Regions from separate parts of the Rouxiella sp. T17 genome, predicted to be linked through region 2. Evidence: predicted binding sites of a transcription regulator. Region 2 holds the regulator's gene; each other region holds the start of a gene.
The links. Region 2 encodes PhoB, which activates phosphate uptake and scavenging genes when phosphate is short. Its sites were predicted from a motif close to CTGTCATAAAACTGNCNNAT; they were not measured.
Positions count from the first base shown of each region.

Region 1 (6,248 bases), on a different contig from region 2:
CGGCACGATGGGCCATCGGCGTAAATTTGGCGGCGGTCGTGGCGAAGCGGTGGCCAAGGCGGTCGGCATTAAAGGCAGCTATTTGCCGGATGTAGTCGATGCCACGGCGGGGCTTGGGCGCGACGCGTTCGTGCTGGCCGCGCTGGGTTGTCACGTCAGAATGATTGAACGTAATCCGGTGGTTGCCGCGTTGCTGGACGACGGCCTGAACCGTGGTTATCAGGATGCGGAAATCGGTCCGTGGTTGCAGCAACGCTTAACGCTGCTGCACGGCTCCAGCCTGACCGCGCTCGGCGAGATTTCACCGCGTCCACAGGTAGTTTATCTGGATCCGATGTATCCACATCGGCAGAAAAGTGCCTTGGTAAAGAAAGAGATGCGCGTGTTTCAGGGGTTGGTCGGTGCAGACGATGACGCCGACGGCCTGCTCGAACCGGCACGACGTTTAGCCACTAAACGTATTGTGGTGAAACGTCCTGATTACGCGCCGCCGATGGCCGATATTCCGGCTCAGGCAGCGGTTACGACGAAAAGTCACCGCTTTGATATTTATACACCGCTTTGATATTTATACACTGCTTTAAGATGCGACGCCTTGCCGAGCAGCATCACCGGCAGGCCTCGCTGTAACCAAGCGTCAAACACCGCCTGCTGGCGTTCGTTCAGCGGGCAGTCTGACCAAATCAAATAATGTTCCATCCCGAAAGCCGCCAGATCCGGTTCTTCCACCTCGGCGCGCACAATCTCGACGTTTAATCCCTCGCCCGACAAACGCAACGACTCAAGCCACAGTTCCAGCGGATCGTCGATTTGCATCGGCAGCAACAGCACCTGCGCGCGGGTTTTATGGCGCAATACCCGCATCATATAGGTCGCGTACTCAAGCAGAATGCTGTCAAACAGGCCTTTTTGCTGAATAAGCGTCGTTTGGGTGCTGGTGGTCAGGAAGGCGCGAATCGGGCGAAAAACGCGATTCACTAAATAGGTCAGCGGATATTCGCGGCCAAAGCGCCAGATGAGACGACGCAGCTTGAGCCATTCTCCTTCCCCAAGGCAGTGCAGGATTTCGGCCTGCAGTCCGCGCCAGCTGCTGTTGTGGCGCGCAACGTTGTCATTCAAAAGCGTGTAACTCTCGCGAGTATCAATATGGGGGCGAATTTCGCCTATCGGAATGCCGGCAGAAAGGGTTTTGACTATCGAATGCAAACGCGTGAGATCGTTATCGCTATACCAACGGCTGCCGCGCTCGTCGTGGCGCGGCTGAATAAGGCCAAGTCGCTGCCAGGTGCGCAGATTAACGGGAAGCACGCCGCAAAGCTGGGCGGTGGTTTCAATATTATAGTGGCGAGGTAGCGGGCGAGCCCATTTGTTGCCGGAAAATTGTGTGTCCATAGCTAACAAAATCCATTTGTTCACAAATGATTCACTAGCTATAAGATAAATGGGCGATTTTGTATAGCATGTTTTAAGTTGATCGAAATTTAATAAAGCGAAATTTGAGCTACATCATTTTCTAGTGAAAACAACTGAACGGGAGGTGCAAATTTGCACCTCCGCGAGGATCTTTCGGCGCCAAGTGTTTCAGCGCCAATGCGTCGAGTCGTTACTCGTCGTCTTCTTCAGGATCGCGCAGCGGCACAATCAGCATATCGATGTGTACCGTGTTAATCAGCTGGCGCGCCGAAGACATCAGCTTGCTCCAGAAGTCCTGATGATGGCCGCAAATCACTAAATCCACGTCATACTGCTTGATGGCATCGACCAGAACCTGCGCTAAATCGCCGCTGCCGCTAAGCGTGCCGGCAATCGGATAGCCTGCGTTCTGGGAAAGTTCGGTCAACGCGTTGTGCGTTTCTTCGGAAATACGCTTTTGCATGTCGCCGAGATTAACGTCAATCAGGCCGGTGTACAGGTCCGAATAGTTCACATCAACGTGGATAAGAGACACTTTGGCATTGTAAGGCTGAGCCAGTGAGACGGCTTTCGCGACCAGCACTCTACTCTCTGGAGAAAGATCAACCGCAATCAGAATATGTTTATAAGCCATAAGAAACTCCTTCCATAAGTCATTTAACGTTTGTTCGGATTATTTATCTGTCGTCCTGGTGCTGCTGTCAGCATTAATCATTGCATAAACAATAGGCTGAAAAACTAGCATACCTCAAGTATAGCTGTAAAACGTCATTCATAACGGCTTCATTCGTATGAGCAATGTCATGTATCTGACTGTTCGGGCAGACTTACCGCGAGAAATATTGCTTTTTCACTCCCCGAATTTTATTTCGTTTCCTACACTCATTATTAAGCGGGAGCGCGGTTTTTCATCCTGTTACATCGATTGAGTCAAGAGGGATGAGGCTAGCCCGGACGAGTGCCGGGGGGCGGGCAGCATTTGGCCCAGGGGATAAGATAAAAAGCGGTGGAAAGGGCGGGAGACTCGCTGGCGTTTGGCGGAGAGTTTTGAGGTCGCCTTAAGGGGGAAACATGATCAGTCCCAATGCGCTATTTTGGGCTTTGTGTGTCGTTTGTGTCGTGAATATGCTGCGTTATTACTCTTCTCTACGGGCGTTGCTGGTGGTATTGCGAGGGTGCGATCCGCTGCTTTATCAATACGTTGATGGAGGCGGTTTCTTTACCGCGCACGGACAGCCCAGCAAGCAAATAAGACTCGTGCGTTATATCTATGCCCAGCGTTATGTTGACCATCATGATGAGGAGTTTATTCGCCGTTGTGAACGGGTGCGCGGGCAGTTTGTGCTGACCACCGCGCTGTGCGGACTCATCCTGATCAGTATGCTCGCCATGTTAATTTGGTATTAACTCACCAATAAGACTCTGAAGGTGAGTGATAAGACTCAGAAGGTCTCTAAGATTCTGAAGCAAAAAATAAAGGCGGCGCATTCTCATGCACCGCCTTTTTCTTTTTCTGCTTCTCTAAAACAGACTGACCGGTTTAAACCAGCTTGAGCGCCAGCCAGTACAGCGCGCCCGAGAGCAGAATCGACACCGGCAACGTGAGCAACCACGCCAGCGCGATGTTCTTGATAGTCTTGCTCTGTACGCCACCGCCATCAACAATCATCGTACCGGCAACGGCCGACGAGAGGACGTGAGTGGTGGAAACCGGCATGCCGGTATAGCTGGCGACGCCAATCGATACCGCCGCCGTCACCTGTGCAGAGAGGCCCTGCGCATAAGTCATGCCTTTCTTGCCAATCTTCTCGCCGATAGTCGTCGCGACACGTTTCCAGCCCACCATGGTTCCCAGCGCCAATGCCAGCGCGACGGCCACGATAATCCAGATAGGCGCGTACTCGACGGTTTCCAGCAAGTCACCGTGCAGGTCGTTGAGGAAGCGCTTGTCGGCTGCAGAGGTTTCGCTCAGCTTGGCCGTTTTATCCACGGTATCGGCAACGCACATCAGCATACGACGCATCTGGCTACGCTGGTCTGGTGCCAATTCGCTATAACTTTGCAGGTTAGTCAGCAGGCCCTGAGTGCGGGTGATTGCTTCCATCGCCAAGCTGTCGTTACAGTGAAAATCAACCGTCGCGTTAACGTTGCTGTCGGTCGGTGCAGGCACCAGCGGCGTCAGCGCGACCACCTCAGGCAGCGCCTGATTGTGCTGCTGATAATACTGTTGCAGATGCGTCACGGCATCTCGCGTACGGGTAATGTCGTAGCCCGTCGCGTTCATATTCAGAACGAAACCAGCAGGAGCGACACCAATCAATACCAGCATAATCAGACCAATGCCTTTCTGACCGTCGTTCGCGCCATGGGAGAAACTGACTCCGATGGCGGACAGGATCAGGGCAATACGCGTCCAGAATGGCGGCTTTTTCTTGCCATCCTGCTTTTCGCGCTCTGCCGGCGTCAGGTGAATACGTTTACGCTTTTTGTTTCCGCTCCAGTAACGACGAAGCAGGAAAATCATGGTTCCGGCAATAATCATCCCGACTAGCGGAGAGATAATTAATGACAGGAAAATACCAATCATTTTCGGAATGTTTAGAGCATCAATCACCGAACTGTGGGTCATCAACGCGTTGGTTAACCCGACGCCGATAATCGAACCAATGAGCGTGTGAGAGCTGGACGCGGGCAGGCCGAAATACCAGGTTCCCAGGTTCCAGATAATCGCCGCCAGAAGCATCGAAAACACCATGGCGAGGCCATGTGCAGAACCCACGTTCAACAGCAAATCGGTTGGAAGCAAGTGGACGATGGCGTAAGCCACGCTCAAGCCGCCAAGCATGACGCCGAAGAAATTGAATACGCCAGCCATCACAACCGCAAGTTGTGAACGCATAGCGCGCGTATAAATCACAGTCGCCACTGCGTTTGCCGTATCGTGGAAGCCGTTAATGGCTTCGTAGAACAACACAAACAGTAATGCGAGTATCAATAACAGGCCGGTATGGAAATCCAACCCGGCGAATAAATGCAGCATAATTGTTACGCCAGTTTGTGGACATGAACGCCGCGCATTATCTGCGAGAACAGGGTGAGTGGAAAAGAAAAATATGACATTTTTTTGTCTAAACGTAGGTGAGAAATCAATGATATGCAAAGGTAATATTTATATCTATCTGATTTAATGTGACTTTTACTTCTGAAACATTTATTTACCGTCGACGATTATTGAGCAGGAATCTGGCTTATCGACGCCGCAGGGCTTACAATCTGCCGCCCAAGAAGCTGATTTGCACGCTTTTTGTGCATTTTTCGGCAGTTTTTTTCTTTGTGATAGCAGATTTGAGAGGCTTATGTGGATCAGTTCGACGTTGTAGTCATTGGTGCCGGTGCGGCAGGAATGTTTTGTGCTGCGCAGGCAGGCCAGGGTGGCTGCAAGGTTTTGTTGCTCGATAACGGCAAAAAACTGGGACGCAAAATTCTCATGTCAGGCGGTGGACGCTGTAATTTCACCAATCTGTATACCGAACCGGCCGCCTATCTTTCCGAAAACCCGCATTTCTGCAAATCTGCACTGGCGCGTTATACCCAGTGGGATTTTATCGATTTGGTCAGCCGCTATAATATCGCGTGGCATGAAAAAACGCTGGGTCAGCTGTTCTGCGACGATTCCGCGCAGCAAATTGTGGCGATGCTCGAGCAGGAATGTGAAAAAGGCCATGTCGTGACGCGCCTGCGCAGCGACATTGGCGCGGTTGAAAAAACCGACGACGGCTTTACGCTACAGGTTAACGGTCAACAAGTAAGCGCTCGTTCGCTTGTGGTGGCGAGTGGTGGACTTTCGATGCCGGGCTTGGGCGCGTCGCCTTTCGGCTATCGTCTGGCCGAGCAGTTTGGCCTTAAAGTCTTGCCGACCCGCGCCGGGCTGGTGCCTTTTACGCTGCATAAACCGCTGCTGGAACATTTACAGACGCTTTCCGGCGTTTCCGTTCCGTCGGTGATGACGGCGCAGGACGGCACCGTATTCCGCGAAAGCCTGCTGTTTACCCATCGTGGGCTTTCTGGTCCAGCCGTTTTACAGCTCTCGAGCTACTGGCAACCCGGCGAGTTTGTCAGCGTTGATTTACTGCCCGGCGTCGATTTAGCGGCTTTCCTGAATCAGCAGCGTCAAGAGCATCCGAATCAGAGCCTGAAAAACACCCTTTCTATTCATTTGCCGAAACGGCTGGTGGAGTGTCTGCAAACGTTGGGGCAGATTCCCGATGTCACGCTTAAGCAGCTTAATCCGCCGCAGCAGGCCGCGCTGGTTGAGCAATTGCAAAACTGGCAGGTGCAGCCGAACGGCACGGAAGGTTACCGCACGGCGGAAGTTACGCTGGGTGGCGTCGATACTCGCGCGCTGTCGTCGAAAACCATGGCCGCCAATAGCGTTACCGGCCTCTATTTTATTGGCGAAGTGGTCGACGTAACCGGCTGGCTTGGCGGTTATAACTTCCAGTGGGCGTGGAGTTCGGCGTGGGCCTGCGCGCAGGATCTTATCAGCAAGCAGTAACTGTCATTATTCGCCACACTTGAAAATAGCCTCTCTTATGGTGAGGAGGCTATTTTGCATTCATCTTTTTTTGATAGGCCGTGAGATTACTGATAAAAAATGGCAAGCTAATTTAATAACATTCCCTTCTTAGTGATAAATATTTTAGCTATTACCCCGTATCGGCAATAAAAAATAAAACAGTAGATTAAAATGATGTAAAAGCAATGTTTTCACACGGCACGCCGATAAGTATTTTAAATCACTAAAAATTGACCCGATATTCTTGGTCATCGTAGCC
Region 1 is NZ_JAWUEA010000027.1:221,303-227,550, forward strand. Features, by position in the region: gene rsmJ (16S rRNA (guanine(1516)-N(2))-methyltransferase RsmJ) at 1-565, shown strand, start outside; gene SC206_RS08755 (MerR family transcriptional regulator) at 550-1,392, opposite strand; gene uspA (universal stress protein UspA) at 1,604-2,047, opposite strand; gene uspB (universal stress protein UspB) at 2,485-2,820, shown strand; gene pitA (inorganic phosphate transporter PitA) at 2,954-4,453, opposite strand; gene SC206_RS08775 (NAD(P)/FAD-dependent oxidoreductase) at 4,772-5,968, shown strand.
Region 1: a site for PhoB is predicted at 4,525-4,544, ahead of pitA (inorganic phosphate transporter PitA). Genes of this name have one in related genera too.

Region 2 (6,248 bases):
TGCGCCGACAGGCGGCCATAAATCTCCGTGCCCGTCAGCTCTTCGAGCAAATCGGCGCGTTCGTTAGGTTTGGCATTAAGGAAGGCGGCAAACTGACCCTGCGACAGCATCATCGATTTGGTAAAACGGCCAAAATCCAGCCCCGTCAGCTCGGCGATGGCGGGCAGTTTGTCGCGCACCTTGTCAGCCAGAATCTTGCCATCGGCGATTTGTGCCAGCTCGACTTTGGGCGCCTGTAAATTGCCGGTCGGCGAATTGCCCGCGCGACGCTGGCTCCAGAAGGCGCGATAGCCGACACCTTTGACCTCAAATTCCACCTCGGCCAGCGATTCGGAGGTGTGACGAGTCATCAGCTCGTTTTGCGTGGGCGAAACTTCGAGCCGTGGCGTTTTGTGGTACAGCGCCAGACAAATCGCGTCGAGCAGGGTGGTTTTCCCCGCGCCGGTCGCGCCGGTAATCGCAAACAGCCCGTTGCTGGCAAAAGGCTCGGCGGTGAAATCAATCTTCCATTCGCCCTGTAGTGAATTAATGTTTTTTAAACGCAGCGAGAGAATTTTCACGGCTTGACCCCATCTGCCGACGTGATTTCGTCCGCGGAATAGTCGTGTTCAACCTCTTCAATCAGCTGGGAAAACAGCGTACGAATCCTTTGCTGACGGCCTTCTTCGGCCGTAGAGTCCTGCGCCAGACGGCGTTCAAATACTTCACTCACGCTGAGCTCCTTAAGCGTCTCTTTTTCCTGCTGCAACAGGCCCTGCATTCTTTGCTCTTTACTGCGCCGAAGCAGCACCACCTCGACCGGCAGCGGATCGGTGAGCTGCTGAATGCGGCGCTGAATATCGCTGAGATAATCCTGCGTGGCGACCTCGATATCCAGCCACACCACGGGGCCGTTTTCGCGCTGTTCGTAGGCCAGCAGCTGCTGTTCGATTTCGATCAGCGTGCCGCGAATAATTTCCATCGGCTGGGTGCGCGGCACGAATAATGGTTCGACTGAATTCAGCGTAGCGTCTGTAAAATCAAGCAGATAAACACTTTTTTCATTGCTCGCTTCATCAAAACTTAGCGGAATAGGCGAGCCGCTGTAGCGAATGTGTCTGGTTTTGGCAATCTTCTGCGCGCGATGAATGTGGCCAAGCGCCACGTAATCTGCGGGCGGAAAAGCCTGCGCAGGGAAGGCGTCGAGGCTGCCGATATAAATGTCGCGCACTGAATCGGACGTGGTAACGCCGACGGTGGTCAAATGCCCCGTCGCGATAATCGGCAGCGCGAGGCCGAGCGCGTCGCGCTGTGCGCAGGCCGCCTGATACAGCGCCGAATAATGTTGCGTAATGGCTTCCTGTAGCGCCAGCTGCTTGTCATTACCGGACTCTCCGGCCCGGCTCGCCAGCAGGTCACGCGGGCGTAAAAACGGGATCGCGCAGAGGATCGCGCCGGGTTTTCCCTGTCGATCGTTTAAAGTAATGACCTGACGCGCCAGATCTTCGCCGACAGTCGCGATCACCTGCGTATTCAGGCAGGAAAGCAGCTCGCGCGATTCGTTGAGCGTAGCGACGGAATCATGATTACCGGCCAACACCACCAGCTGACAGCCGGTGCGCTGAAGATTGACAATAAAACGGTTGTACAGCTCGCGCGCATAGCTCGGCGGCGAACCGGTATCGAAAATATCGCCCGCGACGATCACCGCATCAACCTGATGAATCTCGACCTGCGAGACCAGCCAGTCGAGAAAGGCCTGATGTTCCGGCGCGCGGCTTTTGGTAAAAAAGTACTGACCAAGATGCCAGTCGGAGGTGTGTATCAGTCGCATGAGGGTCTCGCGGTAGCGGTAACAGGCGGCAAGTATAAACGGCCTGCCTAGCCGCTGTCGTTGGAAAAACGTTGCAGCGACAATCGTCTGCGGCAAATATGACAGTGTGACGAGCCAATGTTGCACGGCGGATTTTTATTCATAAATCTGTCACAAAACTGACGCATAATGACCGCCGAAATCAAAATTAAGTACGCTAACTTATTGGCAGGCTATCAAAATGGCTAGACGCATATTAGTTGTGGAAGATGAAGCACCGATCCGTGAAATGGTCTGTTTTGTCCTTGAGCAGAATGGTTATCACCCTGTTGAAGCCGAAGATTTCGATTCGGCCGTCAATCTCCTGATTGAGCCTTATCCCGAGTTAATTTTACTCGACTGGATGTTACCCGGCGGTTCCGGCATTCAGTTTATCAAGCATCTTAAACGCGAAGCGCTGACCCGCGACATTCCGGTCATGATGCTGACCGCGCGTGGCGAAGAGGAAGATCGCGTACGCGGGCTGGAAGTGGGAGCCGACGACTATATTACCAAGCCGTTTTCACCTAAAGAGCTGGTCGCGCGCATTAAAGCCGTCATGCGCCGTATTTCACCGATGGCGGTGGAAGAGGTGATTGATATGAAAGGGTTGCTGCTCGATCCCTCTTCACATCGCGTGATGGCCAATGAATTGGCGCTCGACATGGGCCCGACCGAATTCAAACTGCTGCACTTCTTTATGACTCACTCCGAACGCGTTTACAGCCGTGAACAATTGCTTAACAATGTCTGGGGCACTAACGTGTACGTGGAAGACCGCACGGTAGACGTGCACATTCGTCGCCTGCGCAAAGCGCTGGAAAGCAGCGGTCACGATCGCATGATTCAGACGGTTCGTGGAACAGGCTACCGTTTCTCCACCCGTTTCTAGATTCTTGACCCTGGCCTTGTCCCCGTACTTTTTATTCTAAACAACAAGGCTTCACTCACAGCGGAGATACTGTGTGTTAGAACGATTGTCGTGGAAACGGCTGGCGGGCGAACTGTTTATGTTCTGCTGTCCGGCACTCATTCTTGCCATCTTTATCGGCTACCTGCCGTGGCTGTTATTGGCGTCGCTGGTTGCGGCGTTAGGCTGGAACTATTTTAACCAGCTTAAACTTTCCCACTGGCTGTGGCTCGACCGCAGTATCACACCGCCCAGCGGATTATGGAGCTGGGAACCGCTGTTTTACGGCCTCAATCAAATGCAGATGCGCAACCGGCGCAGAAGGCGCGAGCTGGCGCTGCTGATCAAACGCTTTCGCAGCGGGGCCGAATCGCTGCCTGACGCCGTGGTGCTGACAACCGAAGAGGGCAATATTTTCTGGTGTAACGGACTGGCGCAACAGCTTCTCGGTTTCCGTTGGCCTGAAGATAATGGCCAGCATCTGTTTAACCTGCTGCGTTACCCCGAGCTGCGACTGTGGATCCAAAGCCAGGATTTCAGTCGTCCGCTGACTCTCCAGCTTAATAATGGTCATTGGGTCGAGTTCCGCGTGATGCCCTATTCCGAAGGGCAACTGCTGATCGTCGCCCGTGATGTGACCCAAATGCGCCAGCTCGAAGGCGCACGGCGTAACTTCTTTGCCAATGTCAGTCACGAGCTGCGCACGCCGCTGACGGTGTTGCAGGGTTATCTGGAAATGATGGATGACGATTCGCTGGAAGGGCCTTTCCGCAGCAAGGCGCTGGACACCATGCAGGAGCAGACGCGGCGCATGGAAGGATTGGTCAAGCAGCTGCTGACGCTGTCTAGAATCGAAGCGGCTACTAACATAGACCTACAGGAAAAGGTCGATATTCCGGCCATGCTCGGCATGTTGGAGCACGAAGTGCAAACGCTGAGCAATGGCCGCCACCAGATTACCTTTACTGTCGATGAGCAGCTCAAGGTGTTTGGCAATGACGATCAGCTGCGCAGCGCCGTATCGAATCTGGTTTATAACTCGGTTAATCACACGCCGACCGGCACGAAAATTGACGTTCGCTGGCAACAAACGCCGCAGGGCGCGCAGTTTGAGGTTAGCGACAACGGCCCCGGTATCGCCTCACAGCATATTCCGCGCCTGACCGAACGCTTTTATCGCGTCGATAAGGCCCGTTCGCGCCAGACCGGCGGCAGCGGATTAGGTTTGGCAATCGTAAAACACGCGGTAAATCATCATCATGCACAGCTCAATATTTCCAGTGAGCTTGGAAAAGGCACGCGCTTTACCTTTACGCTGCCGCCGCGTTTAATTGTCGGACGTTAAGATTAATAAATTGATTACGGGAAATTCTGACGCCCGATCATGAATTTTTTTCAAGTAAGATGAAAATTCTTCGTTTTGTGATGAACTCCTTTCATGGCAGGATAGCCTTAAAGCCGTTTAGACATCCAGATGTCTAAATGTCACTCTCAGTAATTATTAACATTGTTAACTAATTATTCCGAGTTGAGGCGTCCTTATTCATCTAGTGCCTTGATGCCTGCCATCGAGGCTATGCCAGGAGTTCATTATGTCTGTTACCAATCCTGTTTACCGCGCCGAAGTTGTCGGCAGTTTCCTGCGTCCAGAAGCGCTGAAGTTGGCTCGCCAGCAGTTTAAAGCGGGCGAAATCGATGCTGCACAGCTGCGCGCCGTGGAAGATACTGAAATTCGCCGCGTGGTTGAGCTGCAACGTGCAGCCGGTTTGCAAGTGGTCACTGACGGTGAATTCCGCCGCGCGTGGTGGCACTTTGACTTCTTTGAAGGTCTGCAAGGCGTAGAAGGTTACGATGCCGAGCAGGGTATTCAGTTTAACGGCGTGCAGACGAAATCCCGTAGCATCAAAGTGGTCGACAAGATTGCCTTTGGCGAGCACGAGATGGTGGAGCATTTCCGCTTTTTGAAAAGCATCAGCGGTGACGCAGTGGCGAAAATGACCATTCCTAGCCCGAGCGTGATGCATTTCCGTTTCAATCGCGATGCAGTAAAAGACGTGTATCCAAACATCGAAGACTATTTCGATGACTTGGCGCAGGTTTATCGTGATGCGATTCAGGCTTTCTACGCCGCAGGCTGCCGTTATCTGCAACTAGACGACACCGTTTGGGCCTATCTGTGCTCCGAAGACCAGAAAAAGCAGATCATCGCCCGTGGCGATACGCCGGAAGGATTGGCAAAAACCTATGCTCGCGTGCTGAATAAGGCGATCGAAGGCAAGCCGGACGACCTGATCATCGGCCTGCACGTCTGTCGCGGTAACTTCCGTTCGACCTGGATTTCCGAAGGTGGCTACGAGCCGGTGGCAGAAGTGCTGTTTGGCGGCGTGAATATCGACCGTTTCTTCCTGGAATATGACAACGAACGTTCAGGCGGTTTCGAGCCTCTGCGTTTCATCAAACCGGGTCAGCAGCAGGCGGTTCTCGGCCTGATCACCACCAAAACCGGTGATCTTGAGCTGGCAAAAGATGTCGAGACGCGTATCAGAGAAGCGACGGAATATCTGGATATCAAACAGATCTGCCTCAGCCCGCAGTGTGGTTTTGCTTCAACGGAAGAGGGTAATAGTCTCACCGAAAAGCAACAGTGGGATAAACTCAAACTCGTCGTCGATCTCGCCGCCAAGATTTGGTAACGCTGGATCTTTCGAACCACAGATGCGTTGGCTTCCTTCGCCCACCCCAGTCACTTACCAATGTAAGCTCCTGGGGATGAGCTTAGTCGCCGCCTTCCTGTGATTCGAAATCTCTGCGCTTGGATGCGGTGACGCTGGATCTTTCGAACCATAGATGCGTTGGCTTCCTTCGCCCACCCCAGTCACTTACCAATGTAAGCTCCTGGGGATGAGCTTAGTTGCCGCCTTCCTGTAATTCGAAATCTCTGCGCTTGGATCGAGATGTTTGATTTAAAAAAGATTATAAAAATGGGCGTAATTGCTAAATAAACGTTGCCCAAGTGATCATTATCTCCCGAATAATTGTGCGTGAAATGACCCTAATCCGGTTGTTTCGCGCACTTTTCATTTCTTTAAAGCTCGAAATGGGCATTTGTTGCTCATTAATCATACGTATCATGTGATGATTTATTGTCTATATCCAGTGTATATTACTGTTCAGGGTTTTAAATCCAGTTGAAGACTCTGCTTTTGGGATCAAGACTTGCCTTCATACACTATAAAAGCGTACCTTAGCGCCGCTGTCATTGGCATCACCCCTGCATAACTACGTCTTAATTTTACTCTCGTCAGGCGTTTTCAGCTCTCTCTGGATTGATGGAATGGGCCATTGCCGCCCGCCGGAATCAAGAGATTTCCTCAGAGTTTGAGTCGGGTGTCAGGGGCAGTAGTGGACACTTTTATTCATTTGCACAGGCATCACGGCATCTATCATGAGTCATCGTTTAACAACCAAAGATATTCTGGCATTAGGTTTCATGACCTTTGCCTTATT
Region 2 is NZ_JAWUEA010000035.1:104,594-110,841, forward strand. Features, by position in the region: gene sbcC (exonuclease subunit SbcC) at 1-560, opposite strand, end outside; gene sbcD (exonuclease subunit SbcD) at 557-1,813, opposite strand; gene phoB (phosphate response regulator transcription factor PhoB) at 2,034-2,723, shown strand; gene phoR (phosphate regulon sensor histidine kinase PhoR) at 2,797-4,086, shown strand; gene SC206_RS13945 (cobalamin-independent methionine synthase II family protein) at 4,334-5,434, shown strand; gene brnQ (branched-chain amino acid transport system II carrier protein) at 6,187-6,248, shown strand, end outside.

Region 3 (6,248 bases), on a different contig from region 2:
ACCTGTTTATTTCGCAGGATCAGGTAGCAAATATTATCGACGACGATCGTGTGCAGGGCGTGGCGCTGACGGGTTCTGAAAAAGCCGGTGCAGTTGTCGCCTCACGCGCAGCGGGTAAGCTGAAGAAATCGACGCTGGAACTGGGCGGTAACGATATTTTTGCCGTGCTGGAAGATGCTGATATCGATCACGCCGCAAAAGTGGGCGCGCAGGCGCGTGTTTCCAATGCCGGTCAGGTCTGTACGGCGGCGAAACGCTTTATCGTCAATGAAAAAGTGGCCGATGAATTCCTGAAAAAATTCACCGAACATTTAAGCGCATTAAAAATTGGCGATCCGCTCGACAGCAAAACCACCCTTGGCCCGCTCTCTTCCGCCGATGCGTTGAAGACGCTGACCAAACAGGTGCAGGATGCCGTTAAACACGGTGCCAAAATCCATCTTGGCGGCGAGCCGGTGAAAGATAATCCGGGCAACTTCTATCCGGCCACCATTTTGACGGGCATCACCCGTGATAATCCGGCCTATTTTGAAGAGTTCTTTGGTCCGGTCGCACAGTTTTACGTGGTTAAAAATGATGAGGAATTGGTGAAACTTGCCAACGATTCACACTACGGGCTGGGCGGCGCGCTGTTTACTCGTGACCTTACTCGCGCACGCAAACTGGCGACTAAAATCGAAACGGGGATGGTTTACGTAAACTCGCTGACCGATACCGCGCCAGAATTGCCGTTTGGTGGCGTGAAACGTTCCGGCTTTGGCCGCGAGCTTTCCGATTTAGGTATTAAAGAGTTCGTTAATCAGAAATTAGTCGTGCTGACGGCAAAATCGTAAGCAATTGATTACGTAATCAACTGATTAATAGCGATTAAAGGGCGGGGGATTCTTAAACGCTGAATTCCCCTTCCTGACCTCTACGCCGCCCTCACGACGGTAAAAGGGATCGAAACCCTTCACCGAGAACGAAACAGCGCCATTTTGGGCCGTTTCGTTTCTTGCGGTTGATACATCTCAATCTCTTTACCCACAATATATTTTGCCCGCAGCATCGACGAGATTTTATCCATCGTCATCACAATAACCACCAGAATCAATGTGATAAACATCACCACGTCCCAATTCCACAGACGCATATTTTCGGCGTACACCAAACCTACCCCGCCAGCTCCCACAAAGCCCAACACCGCTGCCGATCGGGTATTAGATTCAATCTGATAAAGTGACAAGGCCAAAAAAGTGGGAAACGATTGGGTAAAAATACCAAAACGATGAGTTTGCAGCGGATTGGCGCCTAAAGCGCGCAGACCTCGACTCGGCGAGCGTTCTACCGCTTCGTGGCCTTCGGCAAACAGTTTTCCGAGCAATCCAAGATCCTGCATGATAATCGCCAATACGCCGGCCAAAGGCCCCATTCCGACGGCGCGAACAAAAATTAGTCCCCAAATCGCCATATCCAGGCCGCGTAATATATCCATTAAACGACGAACAATTAACGAAATAGGCTTCAGCATCGGCGTGGTCATGACATTACGCGCGGCCAGAAACGACAGTGGCAGCGCCAAAAATGAGGCAGTAATCGTGCCGGCAAATACAATGGCGAGCGTTATCGCAATTTGAGTGAAGTAATAGGTAAACGGCCAGTCGGAGAAGTTCTGCCACACGAACATGCGCAGGAAATACTTACCTATTTCTGCACAGCCGTGGGTAAATTGACTCAGCGGAATACCGTAATAGCGGAAGAACAGTAAATAATAGGCCAGCACGACGAGTGCCGAGATCCCTAATAAACGCAGATATTTCCGCTGGCCGCTAAATAAGTGTGCGTGCTGATTTTTAATAGAGGCGACAGCGGCGGGCGTTAATGAATCGGTTAGCATTAGAAATGTCCCTCTACAACACGTTTACGAAGCTTGCCGGAGGCGAAATCCATCACTGAAACCACCAGAATAATAAGCAGCAGCGTCATGCTGACCTGATCATAACGGTCCAGTTTTATCGAGGTCATGAGCTCCTGCCCTATTCCGCCTGCGCCGACTAATCCGAGAATGGTTGACTGGCGAAAGTTTATTTCCAGACGCATGAAGCTGTAAGAGAGAAATATCGGCTGCACCTGCGGCCACAGCGCGTAACGCATTCTTTGCAAGCGCCCGGCACCGCAGGCTTTTAAACCACGGACGGGTTTATCAGAGGCAGTTTCAATAGACTCATAAAAGAGTTTGGTCAGGCTGCCCACGGTGTGTAGTGTCAGCGCAATAAAGCCCGGAATCGCGCCTACACCAAAGGCCATCACGCACATCACTGCCCACGCTAATTCGGGCATGGTGCGTAAAAAAGCCACAAAGGTGCGCACGCTGAATTTCAGCCATTTGGGCGAGTCGGTATTATTGGCGGCAATAAAAGCCAGCACCACTGAAAGCGCCGTCGAGAGAATCGTCGAGGAAAAGGCGAGCTGGATAGTTTCCCAAATTAGCGGCAGCTGAATATTTAATCGATAGCCCCAATAGGCAAAAGAGCCTTTGGTATGGCCGTCGGAAAATAGCGTGGAAAGATGTAAGGTTGGCACGGTTTGGGCGAGATAATCGAAGAAGTGCGGCGCGTTGATAATGACGGTTTTGACATTAAGTTCGGAAATACTCCCCGCCCATAAATAGAGGACTAGCATCAAGCCGGACCATATCAGCGCTTCCCTTTTTTGTCGGCTACGTATTTGCTGATAATAATGATGAAATTCTGTATTCAAAATAAGGCTTCCGCAAAGTGAGAGGCAGTAAATCAGTTCGGATACGTCGGCTGGGGTGAATTAATAACCTCAACACCCCAGCCAGATCGTGCGACGGCGATTAACGCCCGCCTTGGGTCAATTCTTTTTTCATGTCGATAATTTGCTGATAATCGGCCAGCGTTGCAGGCCCGATATGCTGTTTGCCACCTACCGCTTTGATAAAGCAGGCGTGATTTTCTTTATCCAGCTTATGAATAGCCGCAACCACTTTGGCTTTGAAATCGGCAGGCATTGAATTGCTCACCAGAACCGGGCCATTAGGAATTAATGGCGATTCCCAGATAATGCGCACCTGTTTCATCAGGTCGGGATGGCCCATGCGCATCATGCGCGTGAAAGCGCCCGAGGTATAACCCGTTTCACGATCGCCAATCATTGAGGCCCAGGCTACTGCGCCAGCGAACTGACCATTCAAGACGCCGAGAATATCCTGCTCGTGGCCGCCTGAAAATGTGGTGCTGGAGAAGAAACCTTTATATTGGTCATCCGTCGAGCCGCCAAACATCTTTTTAAAGGCCGCGTTTGGAATAAGGTAACCTGAAGTTGAATCAGGATCAGCGAAGCCAAAGGCTTTACCTTTTAAATCTTCGAGCTTTTTATAAGGGCTGTCTGCTTTTACTACTACGACGGAGTGATAACCGCGCGACTGATCGGTGTCATCAACGACAATACCGGCAATGTCGACCGCTTTTGGATTATTCAAATATACCGAGGCAAAGGATGACGGTGACATGCTTAATACCACATCAACTTTTCCGCCTAATAAGCCCTGAATAACACCGGAGTAATCAGAAGAGTTGCGTAGTTTGGTATCGACGTTCAGCTCTTTATCAAAGAACTCTTTAACGCACATATTATCGCCGATTTGCTGGGTGGCATTTTGCCCGCCTAATATCCCCAGATTCAACTCTTTTGGTGCCTCTGCGGCCATCGTGCTCATTGCCGTGATTGAACTCGCAACCAATACCGCCAGACGTAATAGCTTCTTCATGTAATAAAGACCTTGCGTAGTTTGATTAGAATTTATAGGAACAAGATTTTCTTATTGTTTTTACAATAGAGAGAGAAAGCGTCGACAACTTTAGTGCGCATTCATGCTTTCACTCTCTTCGCCATAAAGACGATGCAAAAGCGAGTCGGTCAAATAATCGGGATGGCCATCATAAATAATCTCGCCGTGAGCAATACCTATTACGCGAGTACAATATTCTCTGACCAATTCCACCGAGTGAAGATTAACCATCACGGCAATATTGTCTTCACTGACTTTCTTTAACGCATTCATAATGCGCAGGGTATTTTTCGGATCGAGAGAGGCTACCGGTTCATCGGCGAGTAATATTTTCGGGTTTTGCATCAGCGCACGGCAAATAGCGACGCGCTGCATCTGACCGCCGGAAAGATTTTCGGCCCGCTGCAACGCGTGCGGCAACATGTGCAGCCATTCGAGCAGTGAGATAGCACGGGCGCGATCTTCATCATCAAACTGATTGAAAAATGATCGCAGCGTTGACGTTTGGCTAAGACGGCCAAGCAGCACGTTTGTCAGCACGTCAAGACGTGGGACCAGACAAAAGTCTTGAAAAATCATGCCACAACCCGCGCGCCAGCGACGCAGCGCCTTGCCTGTCAGTCCCGCCAGCTCCTGCTCGTCACCTTCATCATAATGACAAACAACGCTGCCTTCACTCAGTGGAATGGTGCCATTCAATACATGTAATAACGTAGATTTCCCTGCGCCGGAGCGACCAATCACGGCAACAAATTCGCCGGCGTGCAGCTCAAAATTAATATTATTCAGCACGCGCGAGCCTGACTTATAAGATTTCACCAGCCCTTTCACGTCTAAGACTTTATTTTGATGCTGGGTCTGCGTTTGTGGCTGAGCGGGCAAATAGTCAGCCTGTGCCAGCTTGAGTCGAGCTTGCGCCATCATGCTGTCTCCGATTGCTTATATAATTGAGGTCCATTAAGCGCGATAACTGTGACAGATTAATGATGGTTTGGTGGCGGGCAGATGACGCGACAAGAAGGCAAAAAAAATCCCTGACTGGCTAGTACCAGACAGGGATTTATTGTTGCTGATTGAGAGAGTTGATACTTTTTCCTCCGTTATCTGTAACTTCATTAATATTTTAGTTCATCACCTTTATGCTTATTACAGCAAGATTCATTAAAGCTATGTTCATTATAACAATGTTCATTAAAACAATGTTCATTAAAACAGGCGTGAACCATATCCCCACATAATCACCGTGACGCCCAGCAAGAATTCCAGCACCAGCACGCCTATTGCCAAGGTCGAACTGGAAAACAGGAAGCCCTCTTTGTGGTCAATCTCGAGGAAATTAGGGATGCCCAAATACAGCAGATAACCGCTGTAACACAGGCCGACAAGGCCGACAAACAGGCACAGCCATACCAGTGGATACAGCGCGACAATCCCGCTCAGGAACATCGGCGTTGCAACATAACCGGCGAACACAATACAGCTGTTCAGACTGGGCCGACTCTCGTACCGACGCGCCATCCAATAGATGATTCGCCCCATTACCGCGACGGCACAAAGAATTAATACATAAAAGGCGGCTGCTATAGAAGCTGCTGTGAGCAAGGAGATCTGGAGTCTTTGATTATCACCAAAGTTCCAGCCAAACTGTGTCGTCCCAATAAAGGAACAGATAACAGGAACGAGTGCCATCAGCAGGACATGATGAGAATAGACGTGAGATACCGATTCATGTTCACGTTGAATACGTTTCAGTTCGGGACCAGGATGAGAAAACAGCCCCCAGACATGATTTACCATGATACACCCCCTTGCACGCTGAAGGTCGCCCCCAGCGGCCAGAATTTAGTCCTTTAACTCTGCAAATTGCCCTAAAGGCATAAAAACCCACGCGGCAGAGAAAAAAGTTGGCGACCTTATGAGCAAGTATAGCGCGTGCTGGCAGAGCTGCGCGCCGGGACAAAGGAGCTTTACAAAAAAGGAAGCACAGTTATTTTTTCATTATCGCGTTAAATACGATTTAAAAGCCAAGTAGAATTAAAAACAACATTTAAAAACAAGGTACAAAACACTTCTAATAAAACAGAAAAACCCCGATGTGAAATTAATCACCCGGGGTCATCCGAGTACAGCAATAGAGGCTCTAAATGTTTAGAGGTAGAAACACAGGGTCCTAATCCGTGCTGCTAAAAATACAATAGAGAATCAGACACTATTATGCAAATGCAATTTGTCTGATAAATGAGGTGATAGTTTAATTATTTAATATAAATTAATTCATTATTAATCAGGTGTGTTAATCGTATCGATAATATAAAAAACCAATAAGACAAACCTTGAGGGAAGCTTTGATTTAAACTTATTAAACAAATGAAATATAAGGTTTTTTTCGTAGCATTTAGGGGGGAGGCTGGTACACTTCGCGCGGGTGCTTAGGATCTTTCTGTTCTAAGCATGA
Region 3 is NZ_JAWUEA010000034.1:53,909-60,156, forward strand. Features, by position in the region: gene SC206_RS13175 (NAD-dependent succinate-semialdehyde dehydrogenase) at 1-833, shown strand, start outside; gene phnE (phosphonate ABC transporter, permease protein PhnE) at 953-1,876, opposite strand; gene phnE (phosphonate ABC transporter, permease protein PhnE) at 1,876-2,739, opposite strand; gene phnD (phosphonate ABC transporter substrate-binding protein) at 2,840-3,772, opposite strand; gene phnC (phosphonate ABC transporter ATP-binding protein) at 3,863-4,714, opposite strand; gene SC206_RS13200 (Yip1 family protein) at 5,000-5,590, opposite strand.
Region 3: a site for PhoB is predicted at 4,764-4,783, ahead of phnC (phosphonate ABC transporter ATP-binding protein). Genes of this name have one in related genera too.